Linked DNA regions of Gemmata obscuriglobus. Each later gene encodes a partner of the first gene's protein in a complex. Links are inferred from orthologs where the notes say so. Each region holds a gene or a part of one and is shown on either strand. Other genes may lie near its edges.

The links. Proteins that work in one complex are often made in the same cells at the same time.
Region 2: the proteins of dnaG (region 1) and dnaB are in contact, whole or in part, in a crystal structure (PDB 2R6A), measured with the Geobacillus stearothermophilus proteins. The link is inferred for Gemmata obscuriglobus from one-to-one orthologs. Residues at the interface, in WP_049624496.1 of Geobacillus stearothermophilus: Lys456, Leu457, Leu458, Pro459, Ala460, Asn463, Ala464, Leu467, Leu535, Leu536, Ile537, Ala538, Gln544, Glu545, Asp548, Tyr549, His552; in WP_033016901.1 of Geobacillus stearothermophilus: Ser13, Glu15, Ala16, Gln18, Glu91, Leu92, Asp94, Ala95, Val96, Pro97, Thr98, Ala99, Ala100, Asn101, Tyr104, Tyr105, Ile108.

What each region holds. Positions count from the first base shown.
Region 1 is NZ_CP042911.1:6,894,085-6,901,264, forward strand. What follows is about bases 1-2,924. They hold dnaG (DNA primase), read right to left. Parts: upstream 2,456-2,924; coding sequence 545-2,455; downstream 1-544. Other genes in these bases: rpoD (RNA polymerase sigma factor RpoD), read right to left, coding at 1-441. In the rest of the region: GobsT_RS28565 (Gfo/Idh/MocA family protein), read left to right, coding at 3,491-4,891; GobsT_RS28570 (hypothetical protein), read right to left, coding at 5,072-5,926; GobsT_RS28575 (hypothetical protein), read right to left, coding at 6,042-7,180. UniProt on the Escherichia coli protein: RNA polymerase that catalyzes the synthesis of short RNA molecules used as primers for DNA polymerase during DNA replication.
Region 2 is NZ_CP042911.1:5,376,346-5,383,496, reverse strand. Bases 2,098-4,992 are described here. They hold dnaB (replicative DNA helicase), read left to right. Parts: upstream 2,098-2,801; coding sequence 2,802-4,184; downstream 4,185-4,992. Other genes in these bases: GobsT_RS22520 (aminotransferase class V-fold PLP-dependent enzyme), read left to right, coding at 4,556-4,992; GobsT_RS38065 (hypothetical protein), read left to right, coding at 4,356-4,520; GobsT_RS40575 (ISAs1 family transposase), read right to left, coding at 2,098-2,588. Outside these bases: GobsT_RS22545 (hypothetical protein), read right to left, coding at 313-624; GobsT_RS22540 (transposase), read right to left, coding at 668-1,054; GobsT_RS40580 (ISAs1 family transposase), read right to left, coding at 1,442-1,837; more of GobsT_RS40575, read right to left, coding at 1,866-2,097; more of GobsT_RS22520, read left to right, coding at 4,993-5,686; GobsT_RS22515 (serine/threonine-protein kinase), read right to left, coding at 5,852-6,871; GobsT_RS22510 (NUDIX hydrolase), read right to left, coding at 7,026-7,151. UniProt on the Escherichia coli protein: The main replicative DNA helicase, it participates in initiation and elongation during chromosome replication. Travels ahead of the DNA replisome, separating dsDNA into templates for DNA synthesis.

The DNA of each region.
Region 1 (7,180 bases):
GACCACCTGCCGCATGGCGTAGTCGCACTCCAGCACCTTGCGGCGGAACCGGCGGCGGGTCAGCTCGATCTTCATCGCGAGCGACACCTCCTGCTTCCGGTTCAGGAGCTCGATCTGCCCCATCTGCGTGAGGTACATGCGGACCGGGTCGTCGATGTGCCGGCCGTCGCCGTCGGAGTCCTCGTAGCTCGGGGCCTCGGGGTCCGCGACGGCGGCGTCGGCCGCGACCGGGGCGTCGGCGACGGCCTCGCCGTCGTCCTCGTCGATGACGCTGATGCCGTTGGCGTCGAGGATCTCGAGCACGTGCTCGAGCCGGTCGGACTCGGGGACGCCGTCGCGGCCTTCGGGCAGGGCGGTGTTCACCTCGTCGTAGGTGAGCGACCCGACCTGCTTGCCACGCTCGACCAGCGCCTTGAGAACCTCGTCGTTCTTCCAGTCCATCCGAACCCCTCCCACTGGTCGTCCGCTCGGGGCCGTCTTGGCCGTTGCGGCGGGTGGTTCTCAACTCGTGTGCGAAACCCAGATGTCTCGTTTCGTGCGGCGGTCAGGCCGCCGGCGCGTCCGGCTGCGGGCCGCCCGCGTTGTCGCCCCGCTTGGGCGGCCGCTGCTGCGTCTGCTGGATGCGCCGCAGCAGCTCGATCGCCTCGTCGTCGCTCGCGCCGGCGAGCTGCTCTTTGGCCCGGCGGGCCTCGGCCTCGGCCTTCATCTCCGCGAACCGCTTGAGCAGCCGGGCCAGCCACTGCTCGCGGTCCTGCATCTGCTGGCCGACGAACTGGAGCTTCTGGGACACCTCGAACAGGTCCTCGCGGTCGGCGAGCCGCTCGCGGAGGCTTTCGAGGTCGGGCACGCCGCCCGCCGCATGCACCCCGTACAGCTCGGAGAGGATGCGCCGCAGCCCGGTGTGCGTGATCTCGTCGGGCGCCAGCCGGGCCGCCGCGACCGGCACCAGCAGCGGGTCGCTGAGCAGCAGCTCGACCAACTGGCGCTCGGCCGCCACCGCCGGGCCGGCCTTCGACGCGCCGCGGGGCCGCTCGGTCGTCGGCAGGACCGCGTCGGGGCGAACTGTGACCGTCGGGCGGCCGCCGTCGCGGTGCCCCTCCTGTTCCTTCTGCTGCGCCTCGCGCTGCTTCTGCTCGTGGTCCTTGCGCAGCTCGCCGAACCGCACCCACATCGTTTCCTGCTTGAAGCCGAGCCGGTGGGCGATCCGGGTGACGATCAGCTCCCGCTTCATCTGGGCCGCGGCCCCGGGCATCGGGGGGGCGGACGCCATGACGCCCAGGATGTCGTCGGCGATCCGCCGCTTGGTCTCGACCGACGGGTTCGGGTCCCGCTCGAGCAGCTTGTTCAATTTAAAATCTAACGCGTCCGCGGCGGATGTCAGTACCTCTTTAAATGTTTCGGTCCCGCCGGGCTTCACCAGCAGGTCGCACGGGTCCAGCCCGTCGGGCAGGGTGGCGACCGCGAGTTCGACGTCCTGCGAGACGAACATCTCGAGCGCGCGGTCCACGCCCGCGAACCCGCCGGCGTCGGCGTCGTACAGCAGCACCACCTTCGGCGCGTAGCGGCTGAGCTGTGCGACGTGCTGGGGGTTGAGCGCGGTGCCCATCGTGGCGACCACCTGCGGCACGCCGCACTGGTGGGCCATCATCACGTCCGTGTAGCCCTCCACGACCGCGAGGTAGCCGGCGTTGGCGTGGCGGGCGAGGTCCAGCCCGTAGAGCAGCTCCTTCTTGTGGAACAGCGGCGTTTCCGCCGAGTTGTAGTACTTCGGTCCGCGGGCGGCCAACGGGTTGTTCGGCATGATCCGGCCGCCGAACCCGACCACCTGCCCGCGCACGTCCTTGATCGGGAACATGACCCGGTCGCGGAACCGGTCGTAGTACCCGCGCTGGCCGTCGCGGGCCGCGAGCAGCCCGACCTCGACGAGCGTGTCGGTCGGGACCCCTTCGGCGAGGGCCAGTTTCACGAGCCAGTCGCCGTTGATGGGGGCGAAGCCGATGCCGAAGTCGCGGGTGGTCTTGCCCGAGAGCTTCCGCGCCCCCATGTACTTGCGGGCCTCTTCGCCCAGGTCGCCTTCGAGGTACTGGTAGGCGTACTTGGCCTGCGCCCAGCGCATCACCTCCAGCAGCCGGGTGCGGTGGTGGTCCTGCGGCGACTGTTGCTCGTCGAGCTTGATTCCGGCCTTCGCCGCGAGTATGGCCCGGGCCTCACGGAACCCGACCTTCTCGTGGTTCTGGACGAACGCGAACACGTCCCCCTGGGCGCCGCACGACCAGCACTTGTACCGCTGGCGGTGCGGGTCGATGTCGAGCGACGGGCGGGTGTCGTTGTGGAACGGGCAGACGGCTTTGAAGATCTTGCCGGCCGGAACGATGTTGATGTACGAGCCGACGACAGCGACAATGTCGCTGGCGGCCTTGATCTGTTTGGTTAGCTCCACCGGGTCGGACGGCACGTTTCACCTGCGGATAACCGGCCTGTCGTTCGCTCGATCCCGACACCGCTGTGCTGCCCAGGGCGGTTGCGGCGATGCGCGTGAACCCCGGCGGAAGGTCGCCGGGGGGTCGTGAATCGGGGGAGAAACGGGATTCCGGAGTCGTTACTGGGTCCGCGGTCGGTCGGCCTTGGCGATTGTCGAGTTTGCCCTTCGACCCCGTGCTGGTGGAGCTGGCGAACCGGCGTCAGGGGGCTAACTCGCGTACGGAGTTAAACGCTTGCCGGATGAATCGCCGTGGGTGGGGTGGGGACGCTCGATTGGTGCCGTGGCTCTGTTCTCCTCTGAGCCTTTAAGGTCGGTGCATCAATCCGTTGATGCTTTGCGAATTATACCCGCTTGGGGGGGGGCGTCAAGGCAACCTCCGTTCCGACCGCCGCACCCCGCAAACTTAACCCATAACCCGGTCACCGGCGGCTCCGACAAAACGGAATCTCCCACCAAGTTGCCCGCACCGCCGGCGCCTGATGCGCCCGCGCCGCCACCCGCACGACCGGCCCCGCGGGAGCGCCCGCTACGCCAACTCGGGCGCGCGATTTTGGAGTGATTGGGTAGACCGTGCGTGCGTCACGGACGGGCGTGCGGGGTTGTAGTTCTGGTGCCGACTCAGTGACGCCATTCGTGCTGAAAATCTCTGGCGGAACGCGGCACGGACGTGCGTCACCAAATTGCGATGGAGAGGCCAAAGACGGTTTTGACAGGATTGACAGGATGAACGAGATTTCAAATCGATCTGTTTTGATCCCGCTCGTCCTGCCGATTCTGTCAAAACCGTCTTGATGACCACGAGACGGGTGCGGGCCGGAACGAAGCCACGACCATCCGCCATACCGCCACCCGCACCCTTTAGACGGGTGGGCCGACGCGAGGCGAGCCGTCGTTGCCTTTCTCGTTGCCTCCGCGCCGCGGCCGGCTTACACTCAGCCTCACCACGACCTCGCGCACGGGGGCGCACCGCCCCGATTCCCCTTCCGCCTCTCCGGAGAACTCTGAGTTATGGCCCGCAACTTCAACCGTCGTCAGGTGCTCGGCGCCGGCGCCGCCGCTCTCGGCTACCTGTACCTCGCGCCCGCGGTTTCGGCCGCCCGCGTCTACCGCGCCAACGAGAAGCTCCGCGTCGCGGGCATCGGCGTCGGCGGCAAGGGCTCCAGCGACATCGATCAGGCCGGCAACCTGATGGACGTCATCGCGCTCTGCGACATCAACGACGGCAACCTGGCCGCGAAGGCCAAGAAGTGGCCGGAGGCCAAGACGTTCGCCGACTACCGCAAGCTGTACGACGACGCGGCGCTGCTGAAGAGCATCGACGCGGTCGTGGTCAGCACCGCGGACCACTCCCACGCCCAGGCCAGCATCCTGGCCATGCGGGCCGGCAAGCACGTCTACTGTCAGAAGCCGCTGACGCACGACGTGTACGAGGCGCACCTGATGCGGACCGAGGCCGCCAAGGCCAAGGTCTGCACCCAGATGGGGAACCAGGGCACCGCGGCCAACGGGCTGCGCCGCGCCGCCGAACTGCTCCGCGCCGGCGAACTCGGCGACGTGACCGCGGTCCACGTGTGGACCAACCGCCCGGCGGGCTACTGGAAGCAGGCGCCGGACGTGAGCGACGCCAAGCCGCCCGCCAAGGGGAGCGTGCCCAAGGGGATCCACTGGGACGAGTTCCTCGGCGTGGCCCCGGACCGCGAGTTCGCCAACGGCATCCACGGGTTCGCGTGGCGCGGGTTCTGGGACTACGGCACCGGGGCCATCGGCGACATGGCCTGCCACACCGCCAACATGGCGTTCATGGGGCTGCGGCTGGCGCACCCGACGAAGGTGTCGGCCACGGCCGGCGACGTGAACCCGCTCACCTGCCCGAGCTGGGCGAACGTGGTCATCGAGTTCCCGAAGCGCGGGGACCTGGCGCCGGTCACGCTGAACTGGTACGAGGGCAAGAAGGACGGGAAGAAGGTCCTGCCGCCCGACGAACTGGTCGCGAAGGCGCTGGAGATCTCGGGCGCCAAGAAGCTCGTGGACAGCGGGTCCATCATCGTCGGCACGAAGGGCTTCGCGTACTCGCCCGACGACTACGGCGCGAACGTGTTCTTCAGCACCGGGAAGAAGACCGGGAACGACACCAAGCCGGAAACGCTGCCGGTGAACAACAAGGGCGACCAGGGGCAGAAGGACGAGTGGGTCGCGGCGATCAAGGCCGGGAAGCCGGAGATGGCGCTGGCCAACTTCGATTACGGCGGGCTGCTGACCGCCGCGTTCCTGCTCGGGAACGTCGCCATCCGCACCGGCAAGTCGTTCAACTTCGACGGCGAGAAGTGCGCCGCCGACATCAAGGAAGCCGCCCCGCTGATCCGCCGCACCTACCGCAAGGGCTGGGACCTGATCGGCTACAACGCGTGAGCTGAGAAAGAGCGTTCACCGTAGAAGCAGAGAAAAGAGTGTTCACCGCAGAGGGCACGAGAGGGCGCAGAGAGAAAACGTAAGAGAGTAAGGAGTCAATCCGCTCTCTTGTTTTCTCTCTGCGCCCTCTCGTGCCCTCTGCGGTGAACACTCTTTTCTCTGCTGGGTGGCGAGCGGATGTTACGGCTTCTCAGGCTTGGCCGGAGCGGGCACCGCTTCCGCCGGCTTTGCGGCCTCGACCGCCGGTCGCACCACCTCGACGGCCTGTCCCGCGGGGCCGATCACACCGGGCAGCGGGACCGGGCCGGGGCCGCCGTTGGGGAACGGAAACACCGGGTTGCCCGGGGCCGGCTGGGTCGGGCCGTCCGCGTTCGGGCGCAGCTTCTCGGCCCGCTCCACGGTCGTTACGAACAGCACGTTGCTCATGCGCACCGTGCCCAGGTCCGCGACCTCGGCCAGCAGCCGCACGGCGGTTTCCAGTGGCACGTCGTCGAGTTTCAGCGCGACCGTTGCGGTCGCCTTCTCCTTGAGCCGCGGGTCGATCACCACGTTGGCCCCGCAGTCGGCGGCGAGCTGCTTCACCGCGGTCGCGAACGGGGTGCCGTCACAGTCCACACTCACCCGCTGGCGGAGCTGCTTGGTGATCAGCCCCTCTTCGGTCGAGATGAACAGCCCGTCGCGGGTCAGGCCGCACTTCAGGTTGAACGGCGCCAGCGCCTGTTGCAGCCCGTCTTTCAGCTTCACGTTCTTGGCGGTGACGCTCACGGTCGGCTGACTCGGGTCCAGCCCGAACTGGTACACCAGCGGGTCGATGGTGACCGGCACCCGGGTCTTCTCCTTGAGGTCACCGACCAGCTCGCTGAGCGACTTGTTTTGGTAGTGCATGTCGCCGACCTCGTCGAGCGCCTTGCGAGCGGCGTCCAGCGGGCTGGCGGCCTTGTTCGCGGCGGCCGGTGTCGGCGCCGCCGCGAACGAGACCGCGGGGGCCGCGGCGAACACGGCGGCGGCGAACAGGCGACGGAGGGTCGAGCGCATAGGCGCGGCTCCAGAGGGTGCGTGCCGGACGGCAGAGAGCATCCTACCAGACGGCACCGCGCGTCAGAAAGATTGTTCGCGCTCCGGGGCCGGCTCACGCCCCAGAAGGGGCGGATCACTTCTTGGGGGCGGGTGGCGGCGGGGCCACCGATTCCTTGCGCAGTCTCTCCAGTTCGATCTTCTGGCGCTCGCGCTCCAGCTTCTCGCTGAACAGCTCGTTGGCCTGCTCCTTGCTCGTGATCAGGTACACGCTACCTTTGCGCACGACACGCAGGTCGCACTGGATCGCGAGCAACTCGATGGCCCGGTCGGCTGGCGCGTTCAGCAGTCGGGCGTTGACCGGCAAAAACCTCGCTTCACCGGCTTGGGGCGAAACGACCACGGTGAGGTCGTACGTTTCGGCGAGCCGCGCGACCGTGTCGTTCAGCGCCTTCTCTTTGACGACCATCGACACCAGCGGCTCCTTGAGCCGCGGGCGCCCGCCGTTGTCGGAAATCGCTGACGTATCGAGGGGCGATTTCGCCACGACCGCCGCGTGCCGCACAGGCACGATCTCGATGACACCGTTCTTCACGAGATACGTTGCCCCGAAGCTTTCGAGGATCATGCTCAGGTGCTGGTGGAGGGACTGCCCCCGTAGCGCGGTGGTTATGACAGTCGGCTTTACGTCTCGGATGTTCGGGAACCCCTCGGCGTTAAACGCGCTCTCGTTGACGGCGAACACCAACGAATACTTCTTCGACAGGAACCCGAGCATCTCGAACAGCGGGGTTTCGTTCAGGTTCTTGTTTTCGAGATCAACCTCCGTACTCGCGAGGGTCGTCAGCAGTTGCTCGACCGGATCACCTTTCTTTGCGGGGGCTACGTCCGCTCGAACCGCGCGGAGTGGGATCACCTCAATGTACTCAGGGCGCAGTTGGTACGTCGCGCCCAGACCCGGCAGCCACGCGCCGAGGAACTCGGCGACCGTGAGCCCGTCCGCGCCCAGGCTCTTAACCACCGACACCTTGTCCTTGATGTTGACCACCTGCTGCGCTTTGAACTCGTTTTCCAGGAGCACGAAGCTGATGTCGTGGCTCCTGGCGATTTCGCCGAGCACTTCGGCGAGCGTTTTGGCGCCGACCTTGGAGCCGTCGATCTTGACCTTTTGCTTGAGGCGAGCCGTGAGTGCGTCGGCCGCCCGGTTCTGGTTGGGTAGGGTCTTGGTGTCGTTGGCGAATCCGGGCGCGAGCACGAGCCCGCACGCGATCACGA
Region 2 (7,151 bases), 1.5 Mb from region 1 along the record:
TCTCCCGAATAATACCTGTTCAGACAACCGTTGTCTACACAGTTATGCGACTTTATGCTGCCCGATGAATTTTCAGACCCAGCCTTATCGCATAACAGTTACTGCAGAACGCTCGAAACAAATCACCGCTCTGACCCGCACGTCTTTCAGGCTTTACAGGCTTGGCGTATTGTTAAGGTTCCAGGGCCGTTCCGTTATTCATGTTGGGGGATCCCGATAAGCCGTTGGGCAGGGTCGGGGTGTATCCGGAGCCACTCAATGGCTTCGGAACAACGGTTGGCTGGGACGGTGTGTAACAAGTGGATCACGGCCTTACGGAGCGCGGCCAGCACCTGCGGCGCGGCACCTCGGTTCATCCTCACGCAGGGTCACATCGCGCACGTCGTGGCGTTGGTTCTCGATGCGCCAATGGGACCGCACCAGGCCCAGAAGTGCTCGCGCGTCGGCCCGCTCGACCGGCCGGCTGGTGATCCCGTGCACCACCTCCACGGTGGTCACACCCTTGACCGTCCGGGTGCGGGTGATGCGGAACCCGTGCTTCAATCCGGTCCACCGATCGTGGCACGTCAGCAGCGGGGTGGCCCGCACGGTCCGCGTCTCGATCCGCCCGTGCCCCGGGTCCACCGACGTGGCCGGGCGCCCCAGTTGCTCGGGCGTCGGGACCGGCTCAGGGGGACGTGGCCGCCGCGAGCCCTCGGGCGGCGTCCTCGAACCCCAACCCGGCCTCGATGTCGGCCACCAGGCCGGGTTGGTTGTCCTTGGCCGTGAGCACGTAATGGCCCCCGCCGTCGACCACCGCCGCGGCCACGTCCCGCGGGCAGAGCGTGGCATCCCCGGTCAAAGCCGAGCCGCCCACCGGGACGATCCCGAGCAACGCCAGGGCGGCCTGGTGCTCGTTCGTCTGGGCGTCCACCCGGATCTGGCCGAGCACCGCCGCGGCGTGCGGGCGTACGCGGCCACCCGGTGCTGGCCCGTCCCCGTCCCGGCTCCCGCGCAGGCACTTGCCGTCCAGGGCCACATGCGCGCGGGCGCGTCCAGGCGCCCCGCGATCCACCGGCCCAGGGCCGCCTCCAGTTGCTGCGGGTCGATCCGCCGCAGGGTCCGGGACAGGGTCGACGCGGACGGCGTCGGGTCCCTCCGGAACCCGCGCGCGTGAGCCAGGGGTCCCGTACTGGCGCCTGAACCGGGCGATCCCCTGGGGGCCCGTGCGGCCCATCAGTACCGCCAACGCGACCAACCCGAGGACCGCCGGCCGCGGGTGGATCCGGCCCTGCAACCCGCGCGGGTCGGGGACCGTTGACTACTCCTCATACTGCCAGCGCGCGCGGGCATCGAGCACCTCGGGCCGAAGGAGTGCCCGCGACCCAACAAACCCGCTCGCGCCAAGATGAAATAAGGAACGGCCCTGGGCCCGGCCCGCAGGGCCTTTCCTTGATTCACTCTACGTAACTCCGATAAGTCCCTTGGCCATTGCCGGGTCCATCTGGAGCCGCTCGATCGCCTCCGGGCAACTCACCGCCTTGACCTCACGCCACAGGTGCACCACGGCGTTCCGCAGCGCCGCCAGCACCTGTGGTGCGTGCCCCATGCGCACACGACACGCGTCCTCGCCCAGTGTCACGTCACGCACGTAATGCAGTTCGTTCTCGATGCGCCAGTGCGTCCGCACATGGTTCAGGAGTGTGGCCGCATCCGCCTTCTCGGCCGACAGGCTCGTGATGCCGAAATGCACTTCGACCGTCGTTTGGCCTCGGACCGTCCGCTCACGCGTCAACTGGAAGCCCTGCTTCACCCCCGCCCACGTCGGCGAGCACGTCAGAATCGAGGTCGTTTGCAGCGTCCGCTTCTCGATGCGGCCGTGACCCTTATCGACGGTCGTGGCGATGCGGCTCGGGGCGGGCGGAGGCCGATCCCCAGGGGGAAGTGGCCGCCGCGATCGATCGGGCGGCGGTCTCGAAGGCGAACCCGGCTCGGATGTCGATCCCCAATCCGGGTTGGTTGTCCTTCACCGTGAGCACGTAGTCGCCGCCGGCCCCGACCACCTCCTCGGCCAGGTCTCGCTGGCAGAACATGGCGTCGCCGACCACGACCTTCCCTCGCAGCGGCAGAATGCCGAGGAGCGTCAAGGCGGCCTTGTGCTCGTTGGTGCTCGCATCGACCTTGACCTGGGCGAGTACGGCACCGACGGTGGGGGCGTATGCGGCCAGCAGGTGCTGACCGGGGATCGCGCCGTTGCGAGAGCCTCGAAGGGTCTTGCCGTCGATGGAGATGTGTGTGAAGGCGGCCGGGTCGACGCGGCTGGCGATCCAGTACGAGAGGACGTGCTCCAGTTGGTCGGCGTCGAAGCGTCGCAGGGTGCGGGAGAGCGTGGAAACGGCCGGGGTCTTGCCGCGTCGGAAGCCGAGGGCATGGGCGAGGGCGGGTCCGTGCTGTCGCCCGAAGCGAGCGATGCCATTGAGGCTGGTGCGCCCCATGAGCATGGCGAGGGCGACGAGTCCGAGGAAGGGGGCGAGTGGGTGGATAAGGCCGTGCTTGCTGCGGGGATCGGGAACCGCCGCCAGGGCATCGACCAGGGTGCAAGGAGACATGGGTACCTTCCTGGCTGCGAGAAGGCGCCCCACATAGCCACGTTCCCTCGTGTAAGCAAGGTGAAATAAGGAAAGGCCCTGGCCCGGCCCGCACCTCCGCCCAAAATGCCCTTCCACGTCTCGCGGCGAACGGCTATCAAACAGCGCCGGCCCCAAATAGTGTGCGCGCTTTCAGTTCGGCCCGGCGCGCCGTAAGTCGTGAGCTAATCAGCCATGTCGAGCGACCCCCTGACCGATCGCCTGCCGCCCCAGAACCGTGACGCCGAGCGCGGCGTGCTCGGGGGCATCCTACGCGACCCCGACACGCTGTCGACCGTTCAGCAGCACATTATCGCAGACAACTTTTACTTCGACGCGCACCAGAAGATCTACCAGGCGATGAGCGACCTGGCGACCGAGAACCAGCCCATCGACCTCGTCATCCTGTACGACAAGCTGCGCAAGAACAAGCAGATCGAGGACATCGGCGGGAAGGAGTACCTCGTCGACCTGTGGGAGGCGGTGCCCACCGGGGCCAACGCGGAGTACCACGCCAAGCTGGTGAAGGACACCGCGATGGTTCGCGGGCTTATCCACGCGAGCAACGAGATCCTTCGCGACGCCTACGACCGCACCCAGTCCGGCGACGAACTGGTGTCGCAGGCCGAGCGGAAGATCATGGAGGTGGCGAAGCAGGGCATGGTGGGCGAAACCGCCGCGCTCTCGACCGTCGTGAAGGAGGCGTTCGACCGGCTCGACTCGCGCATCGGCCAGGACAACCTCGCGATCAGCGGGCTGCCCACCGGGTACGTCGACATCGACAACATGACCGCGGGCTTACACAAAACGGAACTCGTGATCATCGCCGCCCGGCCCTCCGTCGGGAAAACGGCCTTCGCACTCAACCTCGTCCGAAACGTCATCACACAAGGGCACGAAACCGGGGAACCGCCGGTGGCGCTGTTCTTCAGCCTGGAAATGGCCCGCATCGAACTCGCCGAGCGGCTCCTCTGCTGCGAGTCCCGCGTGGACAGCCACAAGGTGCGTAAGGGGCTCCTGAACTCCGACGACATCCAGAAGCTGATGGCCGCCGGCGACACCCTCCGCAAGTGCCGGCTGTACATCGACGACACCCCCAGCCGGACCATGATTCAGATCGCGGCGAGCGCCCGGCGGCTCATGAAGAAGCACGAAAAGGAGGGCGGGCTGAAGCTCATCGTCATCGACTACCTCCAGCTCATCGAGCCGGAGAACCGCCGCGACCCGCGGCAGGAGCAGGTCGCCCAGATCAGCCGCCGGCTCAAGTTCCTCGCGCGCGAGCTGCACATCCCGGTGATCGCGCTGGCTCAGGTGAACCGGGCGTCCGAAGACCGCCAGGACCACAAGCCGCGTCTCTCCGACCTCCGCGAGTCGGGCTCGATCGAGCAGGACGCCGACACGGCCTGGATGCTGCACCGCCCCGGGAAGTTCGACGGCCAGACGGACGACAACGTCCTCGAAATCATCATCGCCAAGCAGCGTAACGGCCCGACGGGCGAGGTCACGCTGACGTGGCGGAAGGAGTACAACCGCTACGAGAACTACATCGCCGACGTGGGCATGGGCGACGGCATGTAAGTCCGTGCCGGGTGGCGCGCGGCGCGCGTGATTTCAATCGCGTCTTCTTGAGAACGCGGGGCGGAATGAGCTTCGCTCGGGGGCGTTGCCAACTCGAGGCGAGGGCAATGTGGCACTCACACGAGACGGAGAGGCCAAGAGCATTTTGACAGGATCGACAGGATGAACAGGATGAAGACCGATCAATTCGATATCCTGTTGATCCTGTCAAAACCTGTCTTTGTGAACACGAGCCCCGCATGGGCTAAAAGCCACTACCGACCGACTCATTCCGCTGCGGCCATTATGCTGCCGGGCAGTGTCGGCGGTGAAATCCGTACCGCACCGATACAGTGAGGTGAACGCCCCGTCCCCCTCTTCCAAGTGTGACCATGCTCACCAGCGAATCCCGGCGCCGCGACTTCCCGACCCTCGACGGCCGTGCCTACCTCAACACCGCGGCGGAAGGGGTTCCCCCGCTGGCGGTCGGCGAGGCGCTCGCGCAGTACTTTCGGGACAAGCAACTCGGCATGGACGGCCGCGTGCCCCACGCCGCGCAGTGGGAGGCGGCGCGGGCACTCACCGCCGAGTTCTTGGGACTGACGGCCGCGGAGATCGGGATCTGTTCGTGCTCGTCCGAGGCGTACAACCTGGCCGCGCTCGCGCTGCAACTCCAGCCGGGCGACGAGGTGATTTGCACCGACCTCGATTTTCCGGCCAGTTCGACGCCGTGGCTCCAGCCCGCGTGCCCGGCCACCCTCCGCCTCTGGAAGCACCGCAGCGGCGCCCTGCACGTAGAAGACTTAATTCCGCTGCTGAGTCCCAGAACGCGGTTGGTGAACGTGTCGCTGGTGAGCTTCTACAACGGGTTCACGGTGGCGCTGCCGCCGATCGTGGAAGCGGTCCGGAAGCACTCGCCCGCGCTGCTCGGGGTGGACGTGACGCAGGCGATCGGGCGAATCCCGCTCGACCTGCGCGGCGCCGACCTCATCGTCAGCAGCACGCACAAGTGGATTCTGGCGTCGCACGGCGGCGGGCTGGTTGGCGTGCCGAAGGACCGGGCGAAGGAGTGGACCGCGCCGGCCGGCGGGTGGTTCAACCTCGAAGACGCGTTCGGGCCGGGCAGTTTCGAGGCCGTGAAGAGCAAGCCGGGCGCGGCGAGCTTCATGGTCGGGATGCCGAACTACCCCGCCCTCTACGCCGTCCGGGCGGGCCTGGAGTACTTGCGCGGGGTGGGTGTGGCGAACATCGACGCGCACGCGCGACCGCTCGTACTCCACTGCCTCACCGAGCTACGGAAGCTCCCCGTCGAGGTGCTCACCCCGGACGAGCCGGATCACATCGCGGGGATTCTGGCGTTCAAGCACCCGAAGGCCGCCGAGATCAACGCCCGGCTCCACGCGGGTAACGTTCACGTCATGAACCCGACCGGCCGGCTCCGCGTTGCGGTTCACGGGTACAACACGCACGACGACATCGAGAGGCTGTTACGGGAATTGAAGGCCGCTCTCGCGGCGGTGTAAACTCAAACGGGAACGCGTCCAGATTCGATCCGGCTGACTGTGTCTGTTTCTTGTGGCGCAGACATTCCTGTCTGTACGGCGTGAGAATATCGCACAGACAGGAATGTCCGTGCCACAAAGACCAACACAAAACAGACACCATCAACGGGCCGTGGACCACTACGGCTACACGTTACCGCTGCCGAACGGGGTCTTTCGGGCGGCCGACGATACGCTCAGTGCGGGTGTCGCCAGTTTGCGAACCCCGGACCCGGCGCTGATCGCCGCCTCGCGCGTCACCTTCATCCGGCCGCCCTCGCCGTCGGGCAGTTCGACACGCAACTTCAGGGCCTTGAGCAGCGCCGCCATGAACTCCAGACAGTTCGGGAACCGCTCCTGCGGGACCGGGGCCAGCGCCCGCCGCAGGGCCGGCTGTTCGGCGTCGGTCACGCCGCTCAGGTTCGCGAGCGGGCGCAGCGACGACCGGGACGCGGCCTTCACCGGAGGCGCGAACGGAAACGTCCCCGTGCGCAGCGCGTAATACGTCACCGCAAGGCTGAACTGGTCCGACCAGTCAGAGATGGACCCGAGGAACACTTCCGGGGCTGCGTACTCGCGCGTCCCCTGGCGCGCGCACGGCGTACTCGGGGCGTGCGTCGGGGTCGCCAGGCCGTGGTCGGTGAGCTTCGCCACGTCGCCGAACAGCAGGATGTTGTTCGGCTTCACGTCGCCGTGCTGGAACCCGACCCGCCGGCCGTCGCGGACGTGCTGCCGGGCGTTCAGGAAGTCCAGCGCTTCGGCCACCTGCCAGAGGTACAGGCAGAGGGTCGCCGGCTCGATGTCCTGCCCCAACTCGTCGCGGTACACCTGCATCAGGTCGAGGAGCGTTGCCTCGGCCAGTTCCATGTTGATGACGAGGTAGCCCGGGATGGACCACACGTCGTACGTCTTGACGATGTACGGGTGCTCCATCCCCTGAAACGACTTCACCGACCGCAGCTCGCGGGCCGTGGTGGCCGTGTTCGAGGTCGGCATGAACTTGAGCGCCACCGGCGGCCCGGTCGGCGCTTCCGCCTCCCACACCTCGGCGAACCCGCCGCGACCGCGGACGCACCGGAGCCGGTACCCCGGCGACGGCTCCGCACCGACGGCGGGGACGAACGCGCCGGGCGTGGTCGAACGGATGTTGTTGGGAAGGGCAGACAACACCACATCCCCTGTGAATCGTTCCGCTGCCGGTGTCGCGCGCGGCGGAGGGAGGGACTGAATTCCTGCCGAACTGTAGCACACCCCGGTGGGCATGAAGGGCGCAGGAAGCCGGTTTCTCCCCGATCCGGCGAATTCGCCCCGACCCGCACAATCAAACGTTGGCGGTAACGGTGCTACAGTTCCAGGAGAGCGGGTGCCCGTCCCGGTACGGCATGACGCCGTGAAACTGCGGCCCCGAACGGTCGAAAACCAGCGGGAGAAAGAACTTGTCCCCCGG